DNA from 2 places in the Novosphingobium sp. BL-S-33 genome. Region 1 is predicted to be linked to the other one. Evidence: predicted binding sites of a transcription regulator. Region 1 holds the regulator's gene; the other holds the start of a gene.
What was found. The regulator LexA, encoded in region 1, represses DNA repair genes until DNA is damaged. The targets are predictions, from matches to a motif close to GTTCCNCNCTTGTTCT.
Positions count from the first base shown of each region.

Region 2: AC1VVM_RS09360 (ATP-dependent helicase) is a predicted target of LexA. The motif match lies at 1,499-1,514, and genes of this name have one in related genera.

Region 1 covers NZ_CM166474.1:2,724,528-2,731,058, forward strand. Annotated here, with positions in the region: gene trpD (anthranilate phosphoribosyltransferase) at 1-958, shown strand, start outside; gene trpC (indole-3-glycerol phosphate synthase TrpC) at 978-1,769, shown strand; gene AC1VVM_RS12730 (AraC family transcriptional regulator) at 1,782-2,687, opposite strand; gene moaC (cyclic pyranopterin monophosphate synthase MoaC) at 2,907-3,389, shown strand; gene AC1VVM_RS12740 (molybdopterin molybdotransferase MoeA) at 3,389-4,609, shown strand; gene lexA (transcriptional repressor LexA) at 4,724-5,413, shown strand; gene AC1VVM_RS12750 (ComEC/Rec2 family competence protein) at 5,546-6,531, opposite strand, start outside.
Region 2 covers NZ_CM166474.1:2,006,145-2,012,675, reverse strand. Annotated here, with positions in the region: gene rsmD (16S rRNA (guanine(966)-N(2))-methyltransferase RsmD) at 1-434, shown strand, start outside; gene AC1VVM_RS09370 (hypothetical protein) at 442-699, opposite strand; gene AC1VVM_RS09365 (hypothetical protein) at 790-1,392, opposite strand; gene AC1VVM_RS09360 (ATP-dependent helicase) at 1,539-3,824, shown strand; gene AC1VVM_RS09355 (methyltransferase family protein) at 3,832-4,431, opposite strand; gene AC1VVM_RS09350 (carboxylesterase/lipase family protein) at 4,574-6,019, opposite strand; gene AC1VVM_RS09345 (DEAD/DEAH box helicase) at 6,269-6,531, opposite strand, start outside.

The sequences.
Region 1 (6,531 bases):
AGCCGAAGCCGAAGAGGCCTTCGGTGCCATTCTCGATGGCCGCGTGGGCGACGACGCCGTGGTCCGCTTCCTCCTCGCTCTGACCGAGCGCGGAGAGACGGCGAGCGAGATCGCCGGCGCCGCGCGCGCCATGCGAACCCGCATGATCCCGATCGATGCCCCTGCAAACGCCATCGACGTCTGCGGCACCGGCGGCGACGGTCACCACACGCTCAACGTCTCGACGGCGGTTTCGCTGGTCGTCGCGGCCTGTGGCGTGCCGGTCGCCAAGCACGGCAACCGCGCCGCCAGTTCCAAGGCCGGCGCGGCGGACACGCTGGAAGCGCTCGGTCTCAATCTCGACCGCGCGGCCGAGACGGCGGAAGAGACACTCGGCGACCTCGGCATCTGCTTCCTCTTCGCCGCCCGCCACCATCCCTCGATGGGCAGGATCATGCCGATCCGCAAGGCGATCGGCCGCCGCACCATCTTCAACCTGATGGGCCCGCTAGCCAACCCGGCGAATGTGCGCCGCCAGCTCGTCGGTATCGCCCGCCCGGCCTATGTGCCGATCTACGCCGAAGCACTGATGAGCCTTGGCAGCGATCACTCCTTCGTCATCTCAGGCGACGAAGGGCTGGATGAACTCAGCCTCGCGGGCGGCAACGAAGTGGCCGAGATCCGGCACGGCGAACTCTCGATGCGCCGCGTCGGGCCCGAGGATGTCGGCTTGCCCGTCTCACCCGTCGGCGCGATCCGTGGCGGCGACGCGGCCTACAATGCGGAAGCCCTGCGCCGCCTGCTCATGGGCGAACACGGCGCCTATCGCGATGCCGTGCTGCTCAATGCGGCCGGTGCCCTGATCGTCGCCGGTGAGGCTGAGACCTGGCGCGAAGGCGTCGAGGAAGCGGCCGAAGCCATCGACAAGGGCCTCGCCAATGCCCTGCTCAACTGCTGGATTTCCGCGCTCAAGGGCTGAGCCGCGCGAAAGGTTTACGATGTCCGACAAGCTTACCGAGATCTGCGACACCAAGCGCGAGGAAGTTGCCGAGCGCAAGACCGTGGCCACCATGGCCGACCTTGATGCCCACGCCGCGCACCAGAGCGCCCCGCGCGGCTTTGAAGCGGCGCTGCGTGCCAAGGCCCAAAACGGCTTTGCCCTGATTGCAGAAATCAAGAAAGCTTCGCCTTCCAAAGGGCTGATTCGTCCTGATTTTCGTCCCGCAGAACATGCCGTCGCCTATGAGCGCGGCGGCGCCGCCTGCCTCTCGGTCCTGACCGACGCGCCTTACTTCCAGGGCCATGAGGACTTCCTTATGGACGCCCGCGCCGCCTGCACGCTGCCGGTGATCCGCAAGGACTTCATGGTCGATCCCTGGCAGGTGGCCGAAGCCCGCTCGATCGGCGCCGACGCCATTCTCATCATCGTCGCCGCTCTTGACGACGTGCTGATGGCCGAACTCGAAGCCGCCGCCCACGAACGCGGCATGGACTGCCTCGTCGAAGTTCACAACGAAGCTGAAATGGAGCGCGCCGCTCGCCTGAAGTCGCGGCTGATCGGCGTGAACAACCGCGATCTCAAGCGCTTCGTCACCGACATCGCCACCACCGAACGCCTTGCGCCACTGGCGCCCGAGGGCACGCTTCTGGTCAGCGAAAGCGGCATCAACACTCACGCCGACCTCGAAAGACTCTCAGGTTGCGGTGCGCGGACCTTCCTTGTTGGTGAAAGCCTGATGCGCGAAGCGAACGTGGAAACGGCAACCCGGGCTCTGCTCACCGGGGCCTGATCAGCGCGCCGGTCAGGACAGCGGCAGAAACATTTCCGTGAGCGCCTCGGTCGCGGAAAACTGCGGGTAAAGGCGCACGCGCTCGCAGAAAAGAGGATAATCGCGCAGGCTCTCGCCACTGGCGGGCAACCATTCGCGGTAGAGCCACAGCGCGGATTCCTCCAGGTCCATTGCCGGGCCCGTGATCGGCAGCACCGCATAGCGACCGCCGGGAATCTCATCTACACGCACGCCGGCCGGGCTGTCACCGGCGAACCATGCCGGTACCGACGCGCAGAGCATGACCAGATGATCCTCGATCGGTGTGGTGCGCGGAACGGTCGGGAAGAGATTGAACGTGCGGCTGCCTGGCGGCACGAAGCCCGCCGATTGCCGCCAGTCGATGAATCTCCGGATCGTGTCGCCGATTTTTGCCATGTCGCCGCGATGCTCCATGACCGCCACGCGCATCGGCGCAAATTCGCGAATCTCGACATCGTCGATTGCCGTGGTTTCAACCATTGTCCTGTTCCTTGCCACTTGGAGTGTGTCGCTCAGGGCCTGCCATGCCAACCAGTCCGGCCCAGCGCGAAAAGCCGAAGGCGTCTGACCGATCCACGCGCGAAAGGCGCGGGCAAAGGCTTCCGGCGCTTCGTAACCGGCATCCAGCGCGGCATCGGTAACCCGCGTGCGGGGCTGATAGGCCAGCTTCGTACCCGCCCGATGCAACCGCGAAAGCTGAACGAAACGCTGGACCGGCATTCCGCTCAGCGCCCGGAACTGACGATGGAAATGGTACGGCGAGAATCCGGCCCATCCTGAGATCGTTTCTAGGTCCGGCGACGCGTCCTGCTCTGCATCGATCCGCTCGACCACGCGCGCCATCCGGTCAAAATAGCGGCGGCGCGAATGTTCATCCTGTTTCGAGCTTCGTGTCATGCAGGCTGTCCTGCCACGAAACCCAAATACCTGCCTGATCGATCTTGCGATAATCGCGCCGCAATCCCTGTCCTACTCGCACAAAATCTGCCATCGGTCCTTCATGGACCTTTGCAGAACTTCCAGAAAAACCGCGCGAATCCAGCGATCCGGCGCGGCTGCGGCATCTTTCTCAGGACCATGTAAACTGAGTCACCTTGCGGAAGCCGAAGGCTGAACATGACCAAGAGCCTGACCCACATCGATTCGAATGGAACCGCCCGCATGGTCGATGTCGGCGCCAAGGACGAAACCCAACGCCTCGCCGTGGCATCTGGCCGGATTTCCATGACGCCGGACGCCCTCGAAGCGATCCGCCTCGGAAACGCGCCCAAGGGCGATGTTCTTGGCACAGCCCGCATCGCCGGGATCATGGCCGCCAAGAAGACCGCCGATCTGATCCCCATGTGCCACCCGCTAATGCTTGATGCGGTAAACGTGGATTTCCATTTCGAAGACAGCGCCATCCGCGCAACCGCCACGGCCATCCTCACCGGCAAAACTGGTGTCGAAATGGAAGCTATTACAGCAGCTTCCATCGCACTTCTGACAATTTACGACATGGCCAAGGCGCTCGATAAAGGCATGGTTATCAGCGAAATCCGGCTCATCGAGAAACGCGGCGGAAAGTCGGGACACTGGACTCTGGAAGGCACTGCCTGATGGCCGGACATCCAATGCTCTCGCTCGAAGACGCACAGGCCAAGCTGCTGTCGCTTGTCGACCCCCTGCCGATCGAGCGCGTTGACATAGAGGGTGCGCTGGGCCGCTACCTTGCCGAACCCATGCTGGCTCGCCGCACCCAACCGGCGGCAGATGTCTCGGCGATGGATGGCTACGCAGTCACCGCCGAAGACCTCACCGGCCCGTGGCATGTGGTGGGTGAGAGCGCGGCGGGTCATCCCTACGACGCAACCGTGGCACCGGGTCAGGCCGTGCGCATTTCCACCGGCGCACTGATGCCCGCGGGCGCCGAGGCGGTCATCCTCCAGGAAGATCTGTCCCGCGAACAGCATCGCATCTCGCTAACCGGCGAGGCACCCATCCCTGCGCACAAGCACATACGCCGTCGCGGCATGGACTTCCCCGAAGGCAAGGAAATCCTTCCACTTGGCGTTCGGATCGGATCCTCGCAGGCGGCGCTCGCAATGGCAGCCGGCCACAAACACCTTCCTGTCCGGCGCATTCCCCACCTCACAGTGATCGACAGCGGGGACGAACTGGCTTCCGACCCGGAATGCTGCGAACCGCATCAGATCCCCGCCAGCAATGGCGCCATGCTCGCCGCCATGGCGCGCAATCTGCCTGTGAAAGTCGACAGGATCGGACCGGTCGAGGATCAACTGGAAGCACTGGTCAAAGCATTCCAGACGGCGGCGGATTCGGACGTGATCGTCACCAGCGGGGGCGCCTCCGTCGGCGAGCACGACCTGGTGCGCCCGGCGCTCGAAGCCTGGGGCGCCAAACTCGATTTCTGGCGCGTAGCGATCAAACCGGGAAAGCCGATCCTGGTCGCCCGGAAAGCCAAAGGCCGGCGCAGCCAACTCGTTATCGGACTGCCCGGAAACCCCGTTTCCAGCCATATTACCGCGTATCACTTCCTGCTGCCGGTCCTGCGCGCGCTATTGGGCGCGGGCCGGCCGACGTCGATGTCCATGCTCGCCCTGCTAACAAGCCCCGTACCCGCGACCGGCGATCGCCGCGAATTCCTGCGGGGCGTGTGGGACGGAGAAAACGTCACCCCGCAAGTCGTTCAGGACAGTGGCGCGCTGGCTTCGCTGGCCACCAGCAATGTCCTGATCGATCGCCCCGCGCGTGCGCCAGTTGCCGGGGCAGGCGATCCGGTGCGAGTCTACTTGCTCCAGAATGGCGGTATTGCTTGACGTTACCGGATTCGTTGCTTAATTGTTCCCTCATTGTTCGCGAACGAACCTGCAAGTGTTCTTCGCGATGGCAACAAGGCCGCTGACGGCGGCCCAGCAGGTGAGGCAGGCCAGATGTTGACGCGCAAGCAGCACGAATTGCTCCGGTTCATTCAGGTGCGGCTCGAAGACAGCGGCGTCTCGCCTAGCTTCGAAGAGATGAAGGACGCACTTGACCTCAAGTCGAAGTCGGGCGTGCACCGCCTGATTTCGGCATTGGAAGAGCGCGGCTTTATCCGCCGCCTGCCCAACCGCGCACGGGCATTGGAAGTTCTTCGCCAGCCCGAAGACGTCAATAGCAAGCCAACTACCGCAGCTGCGCCGCCGCGCGAGACGGCGCCGTCACTGCGTCCGGCTCCTCGGGCACCCGAACCGGCCAACGACGTGATCGAGATTCCGCTGCACGGCCGTATCGCTGCCGGGGCGCCGATCGAGGCCATAGAGGGTCAGTCGATGCTGCCGGTTCCGGCGGCCCTGCTTGGTTCCGGTGACCACTACGCCCTTGAAGTTTCGGGCGACTCGATGATCGAGGCGGGAATTCTCGATGGTGATCTGGCCCTCGTGAAGCGTACCGATACCGCGCGTGACGGCGAGATTGTCGTCGCCCTCATCCGTGGTGAAGAGGCAACCCTAAAGTACCTGCGGCGCGAAGGCCCCAAGGTGCGGCTCGACCCGGCCAATGCGGCATATACAGCCCAACTTTACGGTGCGGATGAAGTTCAGGTGCAGGGTAAACTCGCTGGGATTCTGCGCCGCTATCACTGAAGCGAGCAGCGAAATCCTGCATCTACGACGATCTGGAGCGTTTGATCCGACTGTATCGGATCAAACGCTCCAAGTTTTTGGTTTGTCGCGTTTTCCGAGTCGTCAGGTGATTCCGCCTTGTTCAAAAACGCTCTAAGGCCGCCACCAGCCATGACCGCCTTGCTCTTGGGCAACGGTCTGCACTGTCTGCCCAGACAGGTCGATGGTGAGACCGCCCGTCTGCTTGAGCATAGGTCGGTCGATCCTGAGCCAATGGGGATGACAACTTCCTGGCAAGCGGCGATCTGCAATGACGATATCGACCTGACTGCACGCGCGCAAAAGTGCCGGGACAGGAACATAGGCATCGCTGCGCGCTATCAGTACGCGCCACGTCCGGCCGCCACGATCAAGTGATACCGCGCAGAAATCCGCATTGCAGTGTGCTTCCGGCCGCCGAGGCAGGGAAAGCGGAGCATTCCTCTGACCGACCACTTCCAGGAAGTTGTCCATGGCATAATCGCTCTTGCTCTCGCGCAAGAGGGCCAGATTTCTTCCGCCGTCGACAACCACGCCCACGTAATGGCCGTCGCCTGCAACAAGGATGTTCGGCGGCGTCAGCAATGCCAGACCAAGAGCACCTGCGATTGCGGGAACGAGCCCCAGAAATCGCACTCTCCCACGCCACAAGGCAAACCAAAGTCCGCCCGCAACGAAATGCAGGAAATGGCCCGTTCCCATCGTCGGGAACAACCTCACGGCGCCGGGAAGTCCTCCCGTTCCGTGAGCAAGGTCCAGCAGCAGTGCAATGGCCCAATTCGCCAGCCACCAGACTGGGGCGCCCAGTCCGGCGATGTCGAGCAACAGGGCCCCAGCGACCAGCGGCATGATGATGAAGGTCGTCAGCGGAATTGCCACGATGTTGGCCATGGCTCCGTACACGCCCGCCCGATGGAAATGATAGAGGCCGATCGGCATGAGTACGGCTTCGATCGCGATCCCGGTCACCAGCGTAAGGACAATGTCGCGCAGAAGGCGCATCACAATGCTTTCCTCACGCGGCGCCATCCAGCGCTTCACCGGACCGGCATTTGCCACCACGATCAGCGCCAGAACCGCTGCAAAGCTCATCTGGAAGC
Region 2 (6,531 bases), 720 kb from region 1:
GCCGCCTCGGCACGTTCGAGGGGCTGAAGGTCGCCGATTTCTTCGCGGGATCGGGCGCGCTGGGGCTCGAAGCGCTTTCACGCGGGGCGGCGCATTGCCTCTTCGTCGATCAGGACGCAGGAGCGATCCGCGCGATCCGCGCCAATATCGCCAACTTGCGCGCCCAGGCACAATGCGATGTGCGGGCGAGTTCAGTGCTGTCACTGGGTCCGGCGAAAGACACGCTGGACCTCGTGCTGCTGGATCCGCCTTACGACACGGGTGCGGGCGCCGTCGCCATAGACAAGCTGGCGCGGCTCGGCTGGATCGGCGAGCAGACCTGGATCAGCCTCGAAACAGGGCGTGACGAAGCCGTCTCGATCCGGGGATTCGAGATCGAATCAACGCGCGACGTAGGCAAGGCGCGGCTGCATTTTCTGCGCCGCGCCCCCTGATCGTTCGTTACTTCTTCTTGTGGCTGGTGGACTTGCTGCGGGTAGCGTCGCGCTTGACGCCGATCTGACTCGGATTGATGCAGCTGTCCTTGATCGTCGCCGAGCAGACCTTGTAGGTCGTACCATCGATTGAGACCTCGGTGGGCCGACCACGACTGTCACGCGCGGTTACATCGGCCTTCTGCGGGGGATCCGCCGCCATCGCAGCCGAACCAAGAGGCGCTGCGACGGCAGCAGCAGCAAGTATGAGCAAGTAGCGAGACATCCGGATTTCTCCTTCAACGGGACGAGTCCGTCCGCCCGGTGAAATACACCGGGCGGGCCTTGGTTCCCATCCATACTTTTTCTCTGTAAATCAGACGCCGCCGCGGTTGCGGCAGTTGTCCTTCACTGTCTTGCTACAGAACGGATAGCTCTTGTTCATCGCCGTTGCCGGCGGCGGTGTGAGCGCCCCCTTGTAGGGCCCGCCCTGATAGTTCTCGTCGGCCGGCATCGCCGGCGGCACCGTCTGCGCGGCGACCTTCGGATCGGGCACGCCGGTCGTCGGCATGCCCTCCCCTGGAGGGTTGGCCTGCGCCGCCGGCGTCGAGGGCGTCTGACCGGCGAGTTGCTGATTCACCGCGTTCCAGGCGACCTGTTGCTGCTGGGGGCTCATCTTGTAGATCTGTCCGCGCTGGTCGGGCGTCAGCGCCCAGTAACCGCGCTGCTGCTCGCCGGTAAGATGCCAGAAATAGGCCTGATATTCGGGAGACCAGCTATCGTAATCCGCCCGCATGTCGGCGGGCCACGAATCGTACTGGGCTTTCTGATCCGCCGTCATCGCGCCGGAATTGGCAGGCGCTGCGGGCGATGGCGGGGCATCGGGCGTCGGATCTCCGACTGTGCTCTGGGCGAAGGTAGGGCCGGACAGTGCCGCGACCGAAAGCGCGGCGGCGCCGGCAAATAGAAGGGTTCGCATGGCTTCACTCTCCTGTTGGTCGTGATGGCCGTTGATGACAAACCGACGCCCCGCGCCGGGGATTGTTCCTGTGATGCGGTGAAGCGGCCTTGCGCCGCGATGCCCCGTTCCCTAGATGTTCACGGGTGAACGATTTGCAATCCTCTGTGCCTGACGCCGCTTCCGACCTTTTGCTCGAAGGTCTGAACCCGCCCCAGCGCGAGGCGGTTCTGACGACCGAAGGGCCGGTGCTGATGCTGGCAGGCGCGGGCACGGGCAAGACCGCCGCGCTCACGCGCAGGCTCGCGCATCTCGTGCGCAGCCGGCTGGCATGGCCCAGCGAGATCCTCTGCGTCACTTTCACCAACAAGGCCGCGCGCGAAATGCGTGAGCGCGTGGGACACCTGATCGGCCCCGCTGTCGAAGGCATGCCCTGGCTCGGCACCTTCCACGCGATCGCCGCGAAGATGCTGCGCCGCCATGCCGAACTTGTGGGCCTCCAGCCCAATTACACGATCATCGACACCGACGATCAGCTTCGCCTTCTGAAGCAGCTCATTCAGGCAGAGGGACTGGACGAAAAGCGCTGGCCCGCCCGCCTGCTCGCCGGCTGCATCGACCGCTGGAAGAACCGCGGCCTCAATCCCGCCGATCTCGATGCGGGCGAGAGCGAGGCTTATGCCAACGGGCGCGGGCAGAAGTTCTACCAGCTCTATCAGGATCGCCTGAAGACGCTAAACGCCTGCGACTTCGGCGACCTGCTGCTCCACATGCTCAACATCCTGCGCACCAACCGCGAGGTACTGGAACAGTACCAGCAGCGCTTCAAGTACGTGATGGTGGATGAGTATCAGGACACCAATCAGGTCCAGTACCTATGGCTCCGCCTGATCGCGCAAGTGCGGAAGAACATCTGCGTGGTGGGTGACGACGACCAGTCGATCTACTCCTGGCGCGGCGCTGAAGTGGCCAATATCCTGAAGTTCGAAAAGGATTTTCCGGGCGCGAAGGTCATCCGGCTGGAGCAGAATTACCGCTCCACGCCGCAGATCCTCGCTGCTGCCTCCGGCCTCATCAACGAGAACAGCCAGCGCCTTGGCAAGACGCTGTGGACCGAACGCCATCCCGGAGAGAAAGTCCGCGTGATCGGCGTCTGGGACGCGCCCGAAGAAGCCCGCCGCGTGGGCGACGAGATCGAGCGGCTAGAACGCGAAGGCGCGGCGCTGGACCAGATCGCCATCCTCGTGCGCGCCCAGTACCAGACGCGCGAGTTCGAAGACCGATTCATCTCGATCGGCATGAAGTACCGCATCATCGGCGGTTTCCGATTCTATGAGCGCGCCGAGATTCGCGACGCCCTCGCCTATCTGCGCGTGATCGCGCAGCCGGCGGACGACCTTGCCTTCGAGCGCATCTACAACGCCCCCAAGCGCGGCCTCGGCGCCAAGGCGCTGGAAGCACTGCATACGCTGGCGCGTCGGCGGGGCATTCCGCTCGCCATGGCCGCGATCGAGATCGCCGATACCGACGAACTGCCCGCCCGCGCGCGCAATACGTTCCTCTCACTGATGCGTGATTTCGCGCGCTGGCGCGATGTAGCGGGCACGGAGAACCCAGCCGACCTGATGCGCACCGTGCTCGACGAGAGCGGCTATACGGACGCGCTACAGGCCGAAAAGACGCCCGAGGCCAATGGCCGGCTCGAAAACCTCGTCGAACTCGCGCGCGCCATGGAAGAATACGAGAGCTTGGGCGACTTCCTCGAACATGTCAGCCTCGTGATGGACAACGACGCGGCCTCGGACGAGGAAAAGGTCACGATCATGACCATGCACGCGGCCAAAGGGCTGGAGTTCGACAACGTGTTCCTGCCCGGCTGGGAGGAAGGCGTGTTCCCCTCACAGCGCGCGATGGATGAAGGCGGGCTGGCCAGTCTCGAAGAAGAACGCCGCCTCGCCTACGTCGCGATCACCCGCGCGCGGCGCAAGTGCACGATCCTCCATGCCGCCAACCGCCGCATCTATGGCCAGTGGACCAGTTCGATCCCCTCGCGCTTCATAGGCGAACTGCCGGACGATCACGTCGACAGCGAGACCACGCTGTCGGGCGGCGCATCGCTCTGGCGCGCGCAATGGTCGGAACATGGCGATCCCTTTGCGGATGTCGCCCGCGCGCAGCCGGCGCGGACGATGACGCGCGGCCCCGGTTGGCAGCGCGCCTCGGCGCAGGAATACGATCCCAAGCCGCGCCGGATCGCCGAATCGACCCGCAGCGCCGCCAGCTTTGCCGCCAAGCCGCGCACCGACATCGCCATCGGCGCGCGCGTCTTCCATGAAAAGTTTGGCTACGGCACCGTCGCCGGGCAGGAAGGCAACAAGCTGGAGATCGACTTCGAACAGTCCGGCCACAAACGCGTGCTGGACAGCTTCGTGAAACCCGCCGGCGAAGCCTGAAACGCGCTCAGATCAGCCCCGGCACGAGGCGCGAACGGACTCTGGAGGCGTAGGCACGGTAGGCCGGATCGGTGCGGAGAACCCGCTCTTCCTCATCGGTGCGCATCCACAGCAGGATCCAGGTAAGGACATAGATCGCCACGTTCCAGGCTGAGAGATAGAGCATCAGATAGCCGATATGGTTGACGATATAGGCCATATACATCGGGTGACGGACCAGCTTGTAGAGCCCACCTTCCTTGACCCCGCGATTGGCCGCGACCAGCCCGAAACTGCGGCGCAGCGAAAGCTTGGCCAGGATCGACAGCGTGGCTCCGCCCGTGACCAGCGCTGTAGACACGTAATCGGGGGCCAATTGAATGCCCCTCGGCAGGATCAGAAGCGCCGCGCCGGTTCCTCCAAAACCCAGCAAGACCGGCCTGAGACCCGTCGCCATGTCGCCGGGGCGACGAATAATGATCAGGACGACGGCAAGCAGTTCGGCCACCAGAAATAGCGCGAGCTGTGGGTGCCGCGGTATCGCCGGCGAGAGTCGCCAGACCGCCAGACCGGCAAGCAGAATCAGGAAGGCGCATTCGGCAAGATGTATCAAGCGAGCTGACGTCATCGATTTCCCCCGCCCCGGCGAAACGCCGAGCACGGGAAAACTCTAGCCCAACAGTGGTAAACAGCCATTTAAGTCTATTTCACGCCGATTTCCTGAGACCTCCGTTCGGAGACGGGAAACCATAAGGCCATCAAATTCGAGCTTATTTTTCTTCCGATGCCGCCTCTATTTGCGGCAGAAGCGGATCGGGCACATCGGCTGCGGTCCCATCCGGCGTGATTTCCAGAATTGCCTCGCCCTGCCGCGAGCGCGGCTGCCACACGGGCAGATCTGCGCCGTTGGGATCGCCCGTCTTCGCGAAATTCACGATATAAGCGCTGGCGATCCGCCCCATCGTATTGTCGCGCTCGCTGGTGGCATCCCCGTATTTGATCGCCTGTGTACCGAAGAAGAAGGGAATGTCGCTCGCATGCTGGGCGCCCTTCCCGTCCACTGCGATCGAACTCGCGACGTAACCGAACCGATATTCCCACACCGGCACGCCCAGATCGGCGACAAGGCCGGAGAGCTGTCTCGCGCCCGCGATCATGCCGCCAGTGACGCCGCCCATGTCATCGCTGGTCGCGCCGATTATCATCGGCACCTGGTGGAATTGGCCAGAGGCATAGGCCTTGCGCTGGTCGAGCGCGATGCGTCCATCGATGAAGGGGCTCGCGAAACTGCGCGGCGCATCGGATGGTGCGAAAAGGCTGGCCAGATTGAGCCCGTCCACCACATCGTCCGCCGACAAGGCCCGCAGCTTCGCCAGCGCGTCAGGATCGTCCGGCGCGATGCCCTTGCTCTCCGCAAAGCGCAGGCCGGACGCTTCGGCGGAGGCCAGATCGGGACCGATAAGCATCTTGCCGTCGCCGCCGGACAGCACCACGGCCTTGTCGAACAGACCATCGGCAAGCGGCGACGTGACGAGATTATGCACGGACATCCCGCCCGCACTTTCACCCATAATCGTCACATTCTCCGGATCGCCGCCGAACGCCTCGATATTGCGCTGGACCCAAACGAGCGCCGCGATCTGGTCGAGATAGCCATAGTTGCCGATCAGGCCGCCGTCCTCGCCATCCTTCGTCAGCGCGGGATGGGCAAAGGTCCCGAAGCGGCCGACCCGGTAGTTGAAGCTGAAGAGCAAGACCCCCTGCTTCGCCAGTTCCGCCCCCGAATAAGTCGGCGGCGAGGCACCGCCATTGACGAAGCCGCCGCCATAGATCCACACGACGACGGGCAGCTTGCCGCTGGCCTCCGCCGGGCGCCAGATGTTCGCATAGAGGCAATCCTCGGCCGGAGGGGTACCAAGCGGGGCCGCATCGCCCTCGAACGGCTTCTGCATGCAGTCGTGGCCGTATTCGGTGGCGGGGCGCACACCGTCCCAATTGGCCGCCGGTTGCGGCGCACGCCAGCGCAGGTCCCCCACCGGAGGCGCGGCGAAGGGAATGCCCTTCCAGCTGATCACGCCATCCTCGACACGGCCTTCAAGGCTGCCGGTGTCCACTTGCACGATCGCGTTCGGATCGGCCTTGGCGGCACAGGCCGCGCCCATGCACAGCGACAGCACCAGAACCAGCCTTGCCCCTCTGTGTCCGGCCCATCGCATACGGCAACTCCCCTGCATATTTCCCGAGGCTTCTGACACAGCAGCGCCTTGCCCGACAAGTGCCCGACAAGCAGGTGTCCTGCCCCTCGCCACCGCTTGCAGCACGGGCGCGGGAAAGTCATCCTCTGCCCGCAAAAACAATGGGTAACCGGATTGCCGCTGCGGACAGCGGCCGCCCCCTGACATACGGGCGCCCAAACGAAAACGGGGAGCCGCGAAGGGCTCCCCGAAAACGGTATAGGTTCGAAATCAGGCCAGCGCGGAAACGCCGAGGAACTCGGGAACCGGGCCGTTCCAGCCCATGTCCGCCGGTTCTTCCTCACGGCGGCGGCCACGGCGGGCGTCGCTGCGCGGTGCCTTCGCTTCGCGTTCCGGCGCGGTATCACGCGCGGGACGGCGGTCCGCACGCTCATCGCGGCGCGCGGGACGTTCGCTGCGCTCTTCGCGCTGACGCTCGGGGCGTTCACGGCGCGTGGAACGCTCTTCGCTGCGTTCGGCGCGATCTTCCACCG